DNA from 2 places in the Mesorhizobium sp. ES1-6 genome. Region 2 is predicted to be linked to the other one. Evidence: predicted binding sites of a transcription regulator. Region 2 holds the regulator's gene; the other holds the start of a gene.
The links. Region 2 encodes PhoB, which activates phosphate uptake and scavenging genes when phosphate is short. Its sites were predicted from a motif close to TGTCATNNANCTGTCAT; they were not measured.
Positions count from the first base shown of each region.

Region 1: phnC (phosphonate ABC transporter ATP-binding protein) is a predicted target of PhoB. The motif match lies at 2,921-2,937, and genes of this name have one in related genera.

Region 1 is NZ_JAIUGU010000013.1:43,327-48,542, reverse strand. Features, by position in the region: gene phnK (phosphonate C-P lyase system protein PhnK) at 1-745, shown strand, start outside; gene phnL (phosphonate C-P lyase system protein PhnL) at 748-1,455, shown strand; gene LB564_RS25700 (DapH/DapD/GlmU-related protein) at 1,452-2,090, shown strand; gene LB564_RS25695 (DUF1868 domain-containing protein) at 2,176-2,886, shown strand; gene phnC (phosphonate ABC transporter ATP-binding protein) at 3,016-3,873, shown strand; gene phnD (phosphonate ABC transporter substrate-binding protein) at 3,985-4,893, shown strand; gene phnE (phosphonate ABC transporter, permease protein PhnE) at 4,949-5,216, shown strand, end outside.
Region 2 is NZ_JAIUGU010000003.1:611,608-616,823, reverse strand. Features, by position in the region: gene xylF (D-xylose ABC transporter substrate-binding protein) at 1-700, opposite strand, end outside; gene LB564_RS11865 (ROK family protein) at 971-2,215, shown strand; gene LB564_RS11860 (helix-turn-helix domain-containing protein) at 2,393-3,445, shown strand; gene phoB (phosphate regulon transcriptional regulator PhoB) at 3,973-4,662, opposite strand; gene phoU (phosphate signaling complex protein PhoU) at 4,678-5,216, opposite strand, start outside.

The DNA.
Region 1 (5,216 bases), on a different contig from region 2:
GCTCTCCAAATTCTACGGCTCGCGCGTCGGCTGCGACAACGTCTCCTTCGACCTGTGGCCGGGCGAGGTTTTGGCAGTCGTCGGTGAATCCGGTTCCGGCAAGACCACGCTGCTCAACTGCCTGTCGACGCGGCTGCTGCCTTCGTCGGGCACGGCCAGCTACCGCATGCGTGATGGCCAGTTCCGCGAGCTCTACCGCATGAGCGAGGCCGAGCGCCGCTTCCTGATGCGCACCGACTGGGGTTTTGTCCATCAGAACCCGGCCGACGGCCTGCGCATGACGGTGTCGGCCGGCGCCAATGTCGGCGAGCGTCTGATGGCGGTCGGCGACCGCCATTACGGCAAGATCCGCGCCACCGCGGTCGACTGGCTGTCGCGCGTCGAGATCGAGCAGGACCGCATCGACGACGAACCGCGCGCCTTTTCCGGCGGCATGCGCCAGCGCCTGCAGATCGCCCGCAACCTCGTCACCGGTCCACGGCTGGTGTTCATGGATGAACCGACCGGCGGTCTCGACGTCTCGGTGCAGGCCCGCCTGCTTGACCTCTTGCGCGGACTGGTCACCGATCTTGGCCTTGCCGCGATCGTCGTCACCCACGACCTCGCCGTAGCCCGGCTTTTGTCGCAACGCATGATGGTGATGAAGGATGGCCGCGTCGTCGAAAGCGGCCTCACCGACCGCGTTCTCGACGATCCCCGCGCGCCCTACACGCAACTGCTCGTCTCTTCCATTCTGCAGGTGTAACGATGCCGACCCCTCTCGTTGTTTCCGACGTCGCGAAAAGCTTCACCATGCATCTGCGCGACGGCATCAAACTGCCTGTCGTCTCCGGCGTCTCCTTCTCCATCAAGGCGGGCGAATGCACCGTGCTCGGCGGCCCCTCCGGTGCCGGCAAGAGCTCGATCCTGAAGATGCTCTACGGCAACTACGCCGTCGACGAAGGCCAGATCATCGTCACGCACGAAGACGGGCTGATTGACCTGGCCCACGCCAGTCCTCGCACCGTACTTGCCATACGTCGGCAAACGATCGGCTATGTCAGCCAGTTCCTGCGCACCGTGCCGCGCGTCTCGGCGCTCGACGTGGTCGCCGAACCGCTGGTCGAGCGCGGCGAGGAGCGCGAGACGGCAAGAGGCAAGGCACGGACCTTGCTGGCCCAGCTCAACCTGCCGGAAAAGCTCTGGATGCTGCCGCCGGCAACCTTCTCAGGCGGCGAACAGCAGCGCGTCAACATCGCGCGCGGCTTCATCACCGAGCATCCGATCCTGCTGCTCGACGAGCCGACCGCATCGCTCGACGCCACCAACCGCGACGTGGTGATCGAACTCATCGCCGCCAAGAAGACGGCGGGCGTCGCCCTGCTCGGCATCTTCCACGACCATGATGTGCGCGAGGCGGTGGCCGACCGCATCATCGACGTCACCGCCTTCGCCCCGGGAAAACTCGCCGCATGACCAGGAAACTGTCGGAAACACCGCTGGTCCACCCGACGGCGGAGGTGCACAACTCAACGCTCGGCCGCTGGACCGAGATCGCCGACCGCAGCCGGGTCTCGGAAAGCGAACTCGGCGACTATTCCTACATGATGCAAGACTGCGCCGTCTGGTGCGCGACGATCGGCAAGTTCGCCAACATCGCGGCAAGCGTGCGCCTCAACGCCACCAATCATCCGACCTGGCGGCCGACGCTGCACCACTTCACTTATCGCGCGTCAGACTATTGGGACGACGCCGAGCATGAGAGCGAATTCTTCGCTGAGCGTCGCGCCAAACGCGTCACCATCGGCCACGACACCTGGCTTGGCCACGGCTCGACCGTCCTGCCCGGCGTCACCGTCGGCGACGGCGCGGCGGTTGGCGCCGGGGCGGTGGTGTCGAAGGACGTCGCGCCCTACACGATCGTCGCCGGCGTGCCGGCAAAGCCGATCCGCGAGCGTTTCGACCGCCGCACCGCCGAGCGCTACCAGGCGCTTGCCTGGTGGGACTGGGACCACGCCAGGCTGCGTGCTAGCCTTGAGGATTTCCGGGAATTGACCGCCGAGGCATTTTTGGAGAAATACGAAGGAAGTGCGTCGGGCAAAGAGGCATAGCCCTCACATCATCGTCATATCGCCGGCCTGTTCATATCCCTGACACAGGACTCGTACAGGAGGCGATCTCCCCAAGGAGATCGCCATGCTCGACACCGTCAGACCCTCGCTCACTGGATTCTTTGCCGGCTCCAATCCGACGCCGCCAGTGCATCTCGGCACGCGCTACGACGCGTCGGGCAATTTTCTCCTGGAACCTGGCAACACCGTCGTCAGTCATCTGGTCAGCGGCTCACCCTCGGAAGCCGTGGTGCTCGCTGTCCGCGATCGGATGATGGCCATGCCGGACGCCGACCGCCTTGCCTTCACGCCGATCTCCAGCCTGCACATGACGCTGTTCCAAGGCATCATCGAATATCGCCGCCGGCTGCCCTATTGGCCGTCCGACGTGCCGCTCGACACCAGCATCGACGCCATGACCCGCCTCTACCTCGAACGCCTGAAGGGCTTCCAGGGCGCCGGGCCGTTCAACATCAAGGTGGTCGAGATCGTGCCGACCGGCCTCACTGTTGCCGGCGCGACCGACGAGGACGTGCGCATCATGCGTGAATGGCGCGACGCGCTCGCGGTGCCGTTCGGCTACCGGCACCCCGACCATGACGCTTACGTCTTCCACATCACCTTCGCCTACCAGATCCAGCGTCTCGCCGACGACAGGGCTGCTGCCTGGCGCGCGCTTTTCGACGAGAGTTTGGCGCTTTTCGGCCGGGAGGCCCCGGTGATCGAGATCAAGCCGCCTGCCTTCTGCGCATTCCGCGACATGAAGCATTTCGAGGAATTGCTGATGCTCGGCTGATCGCCAGCAGGACGCGGCCGTCGTATCTGTGGAGCGTAACAAAACTGACATGCTGGCGACATGGCAGGTTCATGTGGCTGCGTTAGGCGAGTGCCTGACGATCAATATGGACCGGACTGGAACCAGCCCATGTCAGCAAGCTCTGCCACGCTCGAAATCCGCGGTGTCAGCCGACGATTTGGCAAGAACACCGCCGTCAGCGACGTCAGCATCTCGATCCCACAGGGGCAGATGGTCGGCGTCATTGGTCGTTCGGGTGCCGGCAAATCAACTCTTCTTCGCATGATCAACCGTCTTGTCGACCCCAGCCAGGGGTCGATTTTTTTTGACGGCGCCGAGGTTTCGCAATTGCGCGGCTCGCCGCTGCGGCGCTGGCAGCGCGACTGCGCCATGATCTTCCAGCAGTTCAACCTGGTGCCGCGCCTCGACGTCCTGACCAACGTGCTGCTTGGCAAGCTGAACCACCGTTCCACCCTGTCCAACCTTCTGGGCATGTTTTCGCGCGCCGAGTGCGCTGAAGCGGTCGCCGCGCTCGAGCGGCTCGACATCGCCCGTACCGCTCTTCAGCCCGCCGGCACATTGTCGGGTGGACAGCAGCAACGCGTCGCCATCGCGCGCGCCATGATGCAGCAGCCCAAGGTGATCCTCGCCGACGAGCCGATCGCCTCGCTCGACCCGCTCAACGCCAAGGTGGTGATGGATTCGCTGCAGGACATCAATCTGCGCGAAGGCATCACCGTCGTCACCAATCTGCACACGCTCGATACCGCCCGCACCTATTGCAACCGCATCATCGGCATGGCCGCCGGCAAGGTCGTCTTCGACGGGCCGCCGGAGGAACTCGACCGCGAAGCCGTGCGTCTCGTCTATGGCGCCGACAGCAATGGTGGCGAGATATCCGAGGTCATCACCTCCACCAGCGTTGCCTTCAAGCAGAAGATCGCCGCATCCGCCGGACCGCTCGAACCCGCATACCCGGGATACTGAGCCCATTACGGGCCAATGGCGAGCAGCCTGGATCGTCCGCCCGCGTCAAGGGCACTTGTCAAGATCAAGAACGCTGCCGGCGCGGGGCCGGAACTTACAGGAGAGACATCAATGTTCAGGAAGATGGTTTTCGGCGCCGTTTCGGTGCTCGCCATGGCCACCAGCATGGCCCACGCCGCCGACATGAAGGAATTTCGCGTCGGCATTCTCGGCGGTGAAAACGAAACCGACCGGCTGCGCAACTACCAGTGCCTGGCCGACCACCTGAAGACCGAATTCGGCTTCGAGAAGGTTTCGCTGTTCCCCGCCGCCGACTATGACGGCGTCATCCAGGGCCTGCTCGGCGGCACGCTCGACTTCGCCGAACTCGGCGCTTCCGGCTATGCCAGCGTTGTCCTGAAGGACCCGAAAGCCGTCACCCCGATCCTCACCACCAAGCAGACCGATGGCGCCACCGGCTACTATTCGATCGGCCTGGCGCTGAAGACCTCGGGCATCACCGACATCAAGTCGGCCAAGGGCAAGAAGCTCGGCTACGCCGATCCGGATTCGACCTCCGGCTACCTGATCCCGCTGACCCAGATTCCGAAGGAGACGGGCGCTTCGAACGAAACCTTCTTCGCTTCGACCCAGTTCAACGGCGGCCATGAGAACAACATCCTGGCCGTGCGTGACGGCAAGGTCGACGTCGCCGTCGACGATTCCTCGGGCATCGGCGACTTCAAGAACGGCTTCACCTCCGGCACCTTCCACAAGGTCGTCGCCAAGGGCGCCGTCGACCCGAACGACTTCGTCGAAGTCTGGCGCTCGGGCCTGATCCCGAACGGCCCGCTGGTCGCGCGCACCGCGCTGGGCGACGACATGACCGCCAAGCTCACCGCCTTCTTCACCGACCTGCCCAAGAAGGACAAGGCTTGCTTCGAAGGCGTCGAAGGCGGCGATTTTACCGGCTATGTTCCGGTGAAGCCGGACTTCTACAACGTCATCGTCGAAGCCCGTAAGGCAGCCATCGGCGGCTAACGGCGAAATCGAAACGGGCGGCACCTCGGGTGCCGCCCTTTTTGCATCTCCGATCATGACCCTTTCCGTGACAGCCCCTTCCGGCGCCACCCACCAGATGGCCGATGCCTGGCGACGCCAGACGTCGCTGCGCCGGTTCTATACAGTGCTTGGCGTCGGCCTGCTGCTTGCCGCCATGTTCGCCAGCATGTGGTTCGCCGACGAAGCCAATGCCGGGCACTTCTTTGACCGGCTGCCGCATATTCTGGATTTCCTGAGCTGGCTCATTCCCAAGGACTGGAACGACGTCTGGCGCGCCCTGTTCGACATGGCCTCGCCACATG
Region 2 (5,216 bases):
CCTGCGCCGTCAGCGCGGCGACGACGCCGCCGGCGGTGCCGTCATTGGCCGCGACCACCGCGTCGACCTTGTTGTCGTTGGCGGTGAGGAACTGTTCCATGTTCTTCTGGGCGTTGGCGGGCAGCCAGCCGTCCGTATAGGCTTCGCCGACATTCTTGATCTTGCCGGAATCGATGGCTTCCTTCAGCACTTCCATCGAGCCCGAGAACAGGAAATCGGCATTCGGGTCGGCACCCGAGCCCTTGATGAAGACGTAGTTGCCTTCAGGCTTCACCTTGAACACTTCGCGGGCCTGCATGCGGCCGACTTCCTTGTTGTCGAAGGTCAGGTAGAAGACGTCCTTGTTCTCGATCAGGCGGTCATAACCGACGACCGGAATGCCCTCGTCGAGCGCCTTCTGCACCGCCGGGCCGATCGCCGAGGCATCCTGCGCCAGGATGATCAGCGAATTGGCGCCCTGCGAAATCAGGCTCTCGACGTCGGTCAGCTGCTTGCCGGGGTTGGACTGCGCATCGGCGGAAATGTACTTGTCGCCCGCGGCCTCGATCGCCTTCTTCATGGCGGCCTCGTCGGTCTTCCAGCGCTCTTCCTGGAAATTGGACCACGAAACGCCGATGACCTTGTCCTTCGCCTGCGCGACCGAAGCCAGCGTCAGCGACATGGCGACACCCGCCAGGATGGCGGCTGTGAATCTCTTCATGATATCCTCCCTGCGCCGCGTATGGCGCGACCAAACCGACCCGAGGGCCGGCACAAAGGCTCTATTTTTTCGAGCCTCGAAAAAACACTGGTCCATCGCCGGAACACTGTCAACATCGATTCTGATGGATTTTGAGGTGCCGAGACCCTTTTTTCGAGTCTCGGAATAAATAATGACAGCTCCAGATGCATCTGCCAGTATTCTACCCCGTTGCCGGCGATGTTCGAGGGGGCGTCAAGAGCCGCGGCAACGGGGGAGGATGTGGGAAGCATGTCGGTCGGAATCCGCCACGACGATCTGCGCCGGCGCAACCGCGCAATGGTGATAGGAGCCGTGCGCCGGGGCGGTCAGCCCTCGCGCACCGAGATCGCCGCCACCACCGGCCTCAGCCACTCGACCATATCGGCGATATCAGCCGACCTGATCGGCGAGGGTATCCTGACCGAAGGCAAGCCGAACGAGGCCGGCTCACTCAAACGCGGCCGGCCGCAGGTTGGCCTCGGCCTCAACCCCGAGGCCGCGGCTGTGATGACCGTGGTGCTGTCGCTGAATTTCCTCTCCGTCGCCGTCATCGATTATGCCGGCCAGGTGATATCAGAGGAACAGCGCCGGCTGGACACGCTGACCTTGTCGCGTGAAGCTCTGATCGGCGAATGCACGGCAATCGTGCGGCGCCGCCTCGAGGACCCCGATCTCGATGTCAGCAGTGTTGCCCGCATCGCGCTGGCGATCCAGGGCATCACCGACACCGAGGCGCGTGCCATGCTGTGGTCGCCGATCACGCCGCGGACGGACATTGCCTTCGCCGACATACTCGAAGCCGAGTTCGGCATCCCAGCCACCATGGAGAACGACTGCAACATGATGGCGGTGGCGCTGCGCTGGCGCGACCCCCAACGCTATCGCGACGACTTCATCGCCATCCTGCTCTCGCACGGCATCGGCATGGGCCTGGTGCTGAAGGGCGAACTGTTCACCGGCACCCATTCGTCCGGAGGCGAGTTCGGCCACATGATCCATCGCCCGGGCGGCGCGCTCTGCCGCTGCGGCCGGCGCGGCTGCGTCGAGGCCTATGCCGGCAACTATGCCATCCTGCGCAACGCCAGGCAGCTTGGCGAGGACACCGAACCGGTCGCCGATGTCAGTGACGCGCAGATGCGGACACTCGCCGCGGCCGCACGGGAAAGCGACGGACCGGAGCGCGAAGCCTACCGCAAGGCCGGTGAAGCGTTGGGATATGGTCTGGGCAGCCTGTTCGCGCTGATCGATCCCGCACCCGTCGCCATGGTTGGCGTCAGCGCCGCCGCCTTCGACCTGATCGAGCCGGCCTTGCGCGAGGCCATCGCCCAGACCGCCGGCGGCCAGCATTCGGGATCGATTTCCTTCGATACCGAGCCGAACGAACTGCCGCTCATCCGCGAAGGCTGCGCCATGCGCGCCTTGACCTTCGTCGACCAGGAGATTTTCGCGCCGGGCGTGCAGGCGAAAAGCAGCGCTGGGAAGAGCGTCGCCTGAAACCCGCGCGAACGCCTTGGACTCCCGGAAAAGCATGGCCGGACGCCATGACTGCGCGTCTCAACTGCTTGACCGAGCGTCCCAAGCCATTGACGGCTTCGATGATAGTGACACCCATGCCGTGCGATCGGTGTGACGCCGACGCTAGGGGCAGTGGAAAGTTCGACACCGGTTCAGATGCGCAAACCCGACAGCACGCTCGACATGGCAACGGCACGGCGAGTTGAATGGCCTTTTCCGCCAGGGGAGGAATGTTTCGCCGCGTGGAAGAATGCGCTTTCTCTGCTGGTCGACTGTTCCATACCCGAGAGCGCCGACCCCGCGCTTTTCGATTTCCATGGCTGCAGCTGGCAACTTCCAGGCGCCTTTCTGCACGCCAATGGCGGTTCGGCGATGGCGATGTCGCGGACACAACAGGTCATCGACGACCGGCCCACCCAGCACATGGTGCTGTACATGGTTTTGGAAGGACAGGTCACGAGCAGCTACGACGGGTTGATCCAGGAGCATGTCCCCGGCGACATCGTCGTCGTCGACTATTCGTCGCCCTACGAGAGTCGGACCTCGGGCTATGAAGGGGTCGCGCTGACCTTGGACAAGGCCAGTGTGCCGGCCGGGCTGCAGAACAATGTTCACGGCCTTGTGCTGACGGCGAGCGAGGACGCCGGTGCGATGCTCGGAACCCAGATCATGGCTCTCGTGAAGCATATTGACGGCCTCTCCATCCACCAGAGCCAGGTAACGGTCGATGGCATTCTGCGCTTTGCCGCCGCCGCCTTTGGCGCCCCCACAACGCGGCACCGGCGCGACAAGCGTTTCCTTTTCCAGCGTGCGTCGTCGACCGCACGACAGAAACTGTCCGATCCCGACTTCGGCCCCAGTGAGTTGGCGGCGGTGCTGGGCGTTTCCCGATCGAATCTGTTCCGCCTGTTCGAGCCGCATGGTGGCGTGCAACGCTGGATGCTCGCGGAACGGCTAAGGGTGTGCTTGCAGAGCATTCTGCGATCGACATCGGATCACAAGATAGCCGCCATCGCCCGTAATCACGGGTTTCGCAGCGAGTCGCACTTCAGCCGCGCTTTCCAGAAGCGATACCAGATCAGTCCGAGTTCCGTCCGTGCTCTCAACCATGATTCAACGCGGATGGCGGCCTATGAGACCTTGCTGAAACAAGGCAACGGCAACGGCGGAGCGATCGTCGAGGGCTGGCTTGCCTCCCTCCGCGCCTGAGTCCGTCGAGCCGGATCCGTCGACACATTGATCGTGCGTCTCATCTTCGTGACCGAACGTCCCAAAATGCTCGTCAGTCTCGCGCGGGACCGTGACAGCACGACCGACTTCGCGGACAGGTATCTTTGGGGCTGATCTGAAGCGTTCCGACCCTCCACGGAGGCACGAATGCGCAGCGGAGCGAAAAAGGGGGCACGAACATGTCAGGCGAAGCGATCGAGATGCGGCAGGTCGGTCAAGCGGAGAACCCCACTCACCGGCAACCATCCTATCTGGAGCAGGCACTGGGCAGGGTCAGTCAGCTTATCGGATCAGCCGGCTCACGATCACGTCATGGGTCGGAGCCGGACGGTCTGGAAGCATTCGACATGCTCGGCGGCTGGAAGGGCTCGGACGCGAGCAGGCGCGACATCAGGTAGCGCCGCGGATTGTCCCTGGGACGCGCACGCATCATCTCTGCTGGTATTCGCGGGCGTATTGATGTTTGCCGTTATCATCTTTCGCACGCGCGCTGGCTGAGCGCGGCTTTAATCCTCGCGGATCGCGTAGCCCGCGCCGCGGATGGTGCGGATGACGTCGGGCATGCGGCCATTGTTGACCGCCTTGCGCAGCCGGCCGACATGCACGTCCACCGTGCGCTCGTCGATATAGATCGTCTCGCCCCAGACATTGTCGAGCAGCTGGCTGCGCGAGAACACCCGGCCGGGATGGCGCATCATGAATTCCAGCAGCCGGAACTCGGTCGGTCCGAGCCGGATTTCGCTCTTCTTGCGATAAACCCGGTGCGATTCACGGTCGAGCACGATGTCGCCGACCTTGAGCACGCTGGACAGCACTTCCGGCTTGGCGCGGCGCAGCAGCGCCTTGATGCGGGCCATGAATTCCGGCGTCGAGAACGGCTTGACCAGATAATCGTCGGCACCCGTCGACAGGCCGCGCACGCGATCGCTTTCCTCGCCGCGCGCCGTCAGCATGATGATCGGCAACCGCTCGGTCTCGGGCCGCATTCGCAGGCGCCGACAGAGTTCGATCCCGGACACTGCCGGCACCATCCAGTCGAGCACCAGGAGATCGGGGACGTTTTCCTGCAGCCGGATTTCGGCTTCATCGCCGCGCGTCACCACTTCGACCTGGTAACCTTCCGATTCCAGATTGTAGCGGAGGAGCACGCCAAGCGGCTCCTCGTCCTCGACCACCATGATGCGCGGCGCGATCATCGGCCTGTCACCCTGTTATACCGCCGGCGCCGACATCGCGGTCTCGTCCTGCTTAGGGCGATTGGCGGGCAGCTGCGTGCCGGTCAGCACATAGTATGCATTTTCAGCGATGTTGGTCACGTGGTCGCCGATGCGCTCGAGATTCTTGGCGCAGAACAACAGATGCGTGCAGGCGGTGATGTTGCGCGGATCTTCCATCATGTACGTCAGCAGTTCGCGGAATACCGAGGTGTATTTGACGTCGATGCGCTCGTCGTCATTCCTGAGTTTGGCCAGTGCCGACGCATCGCCGGCCGCATATTCCTCGACCACGCCATGCACCTGGATCAGCACCAGTTGCGCCATGGCGTCGATGGAATGCGAAAGGTCGCGCGGCGTGGCGCTGAGACCGACAGTGCCGACGCGCTTGGCGATGTTCTTGGCAAGGTCGCCGATGCGTTCAAGGTCGCCGGCCATGCGGATCGAACCGACGACATGACGCAGATCGTCGGCCATCGGCTGCCGCTTGGCGATCAGCGTTATGGCGCGGTCATCGAGTTCGCGCTGGCGCGCAT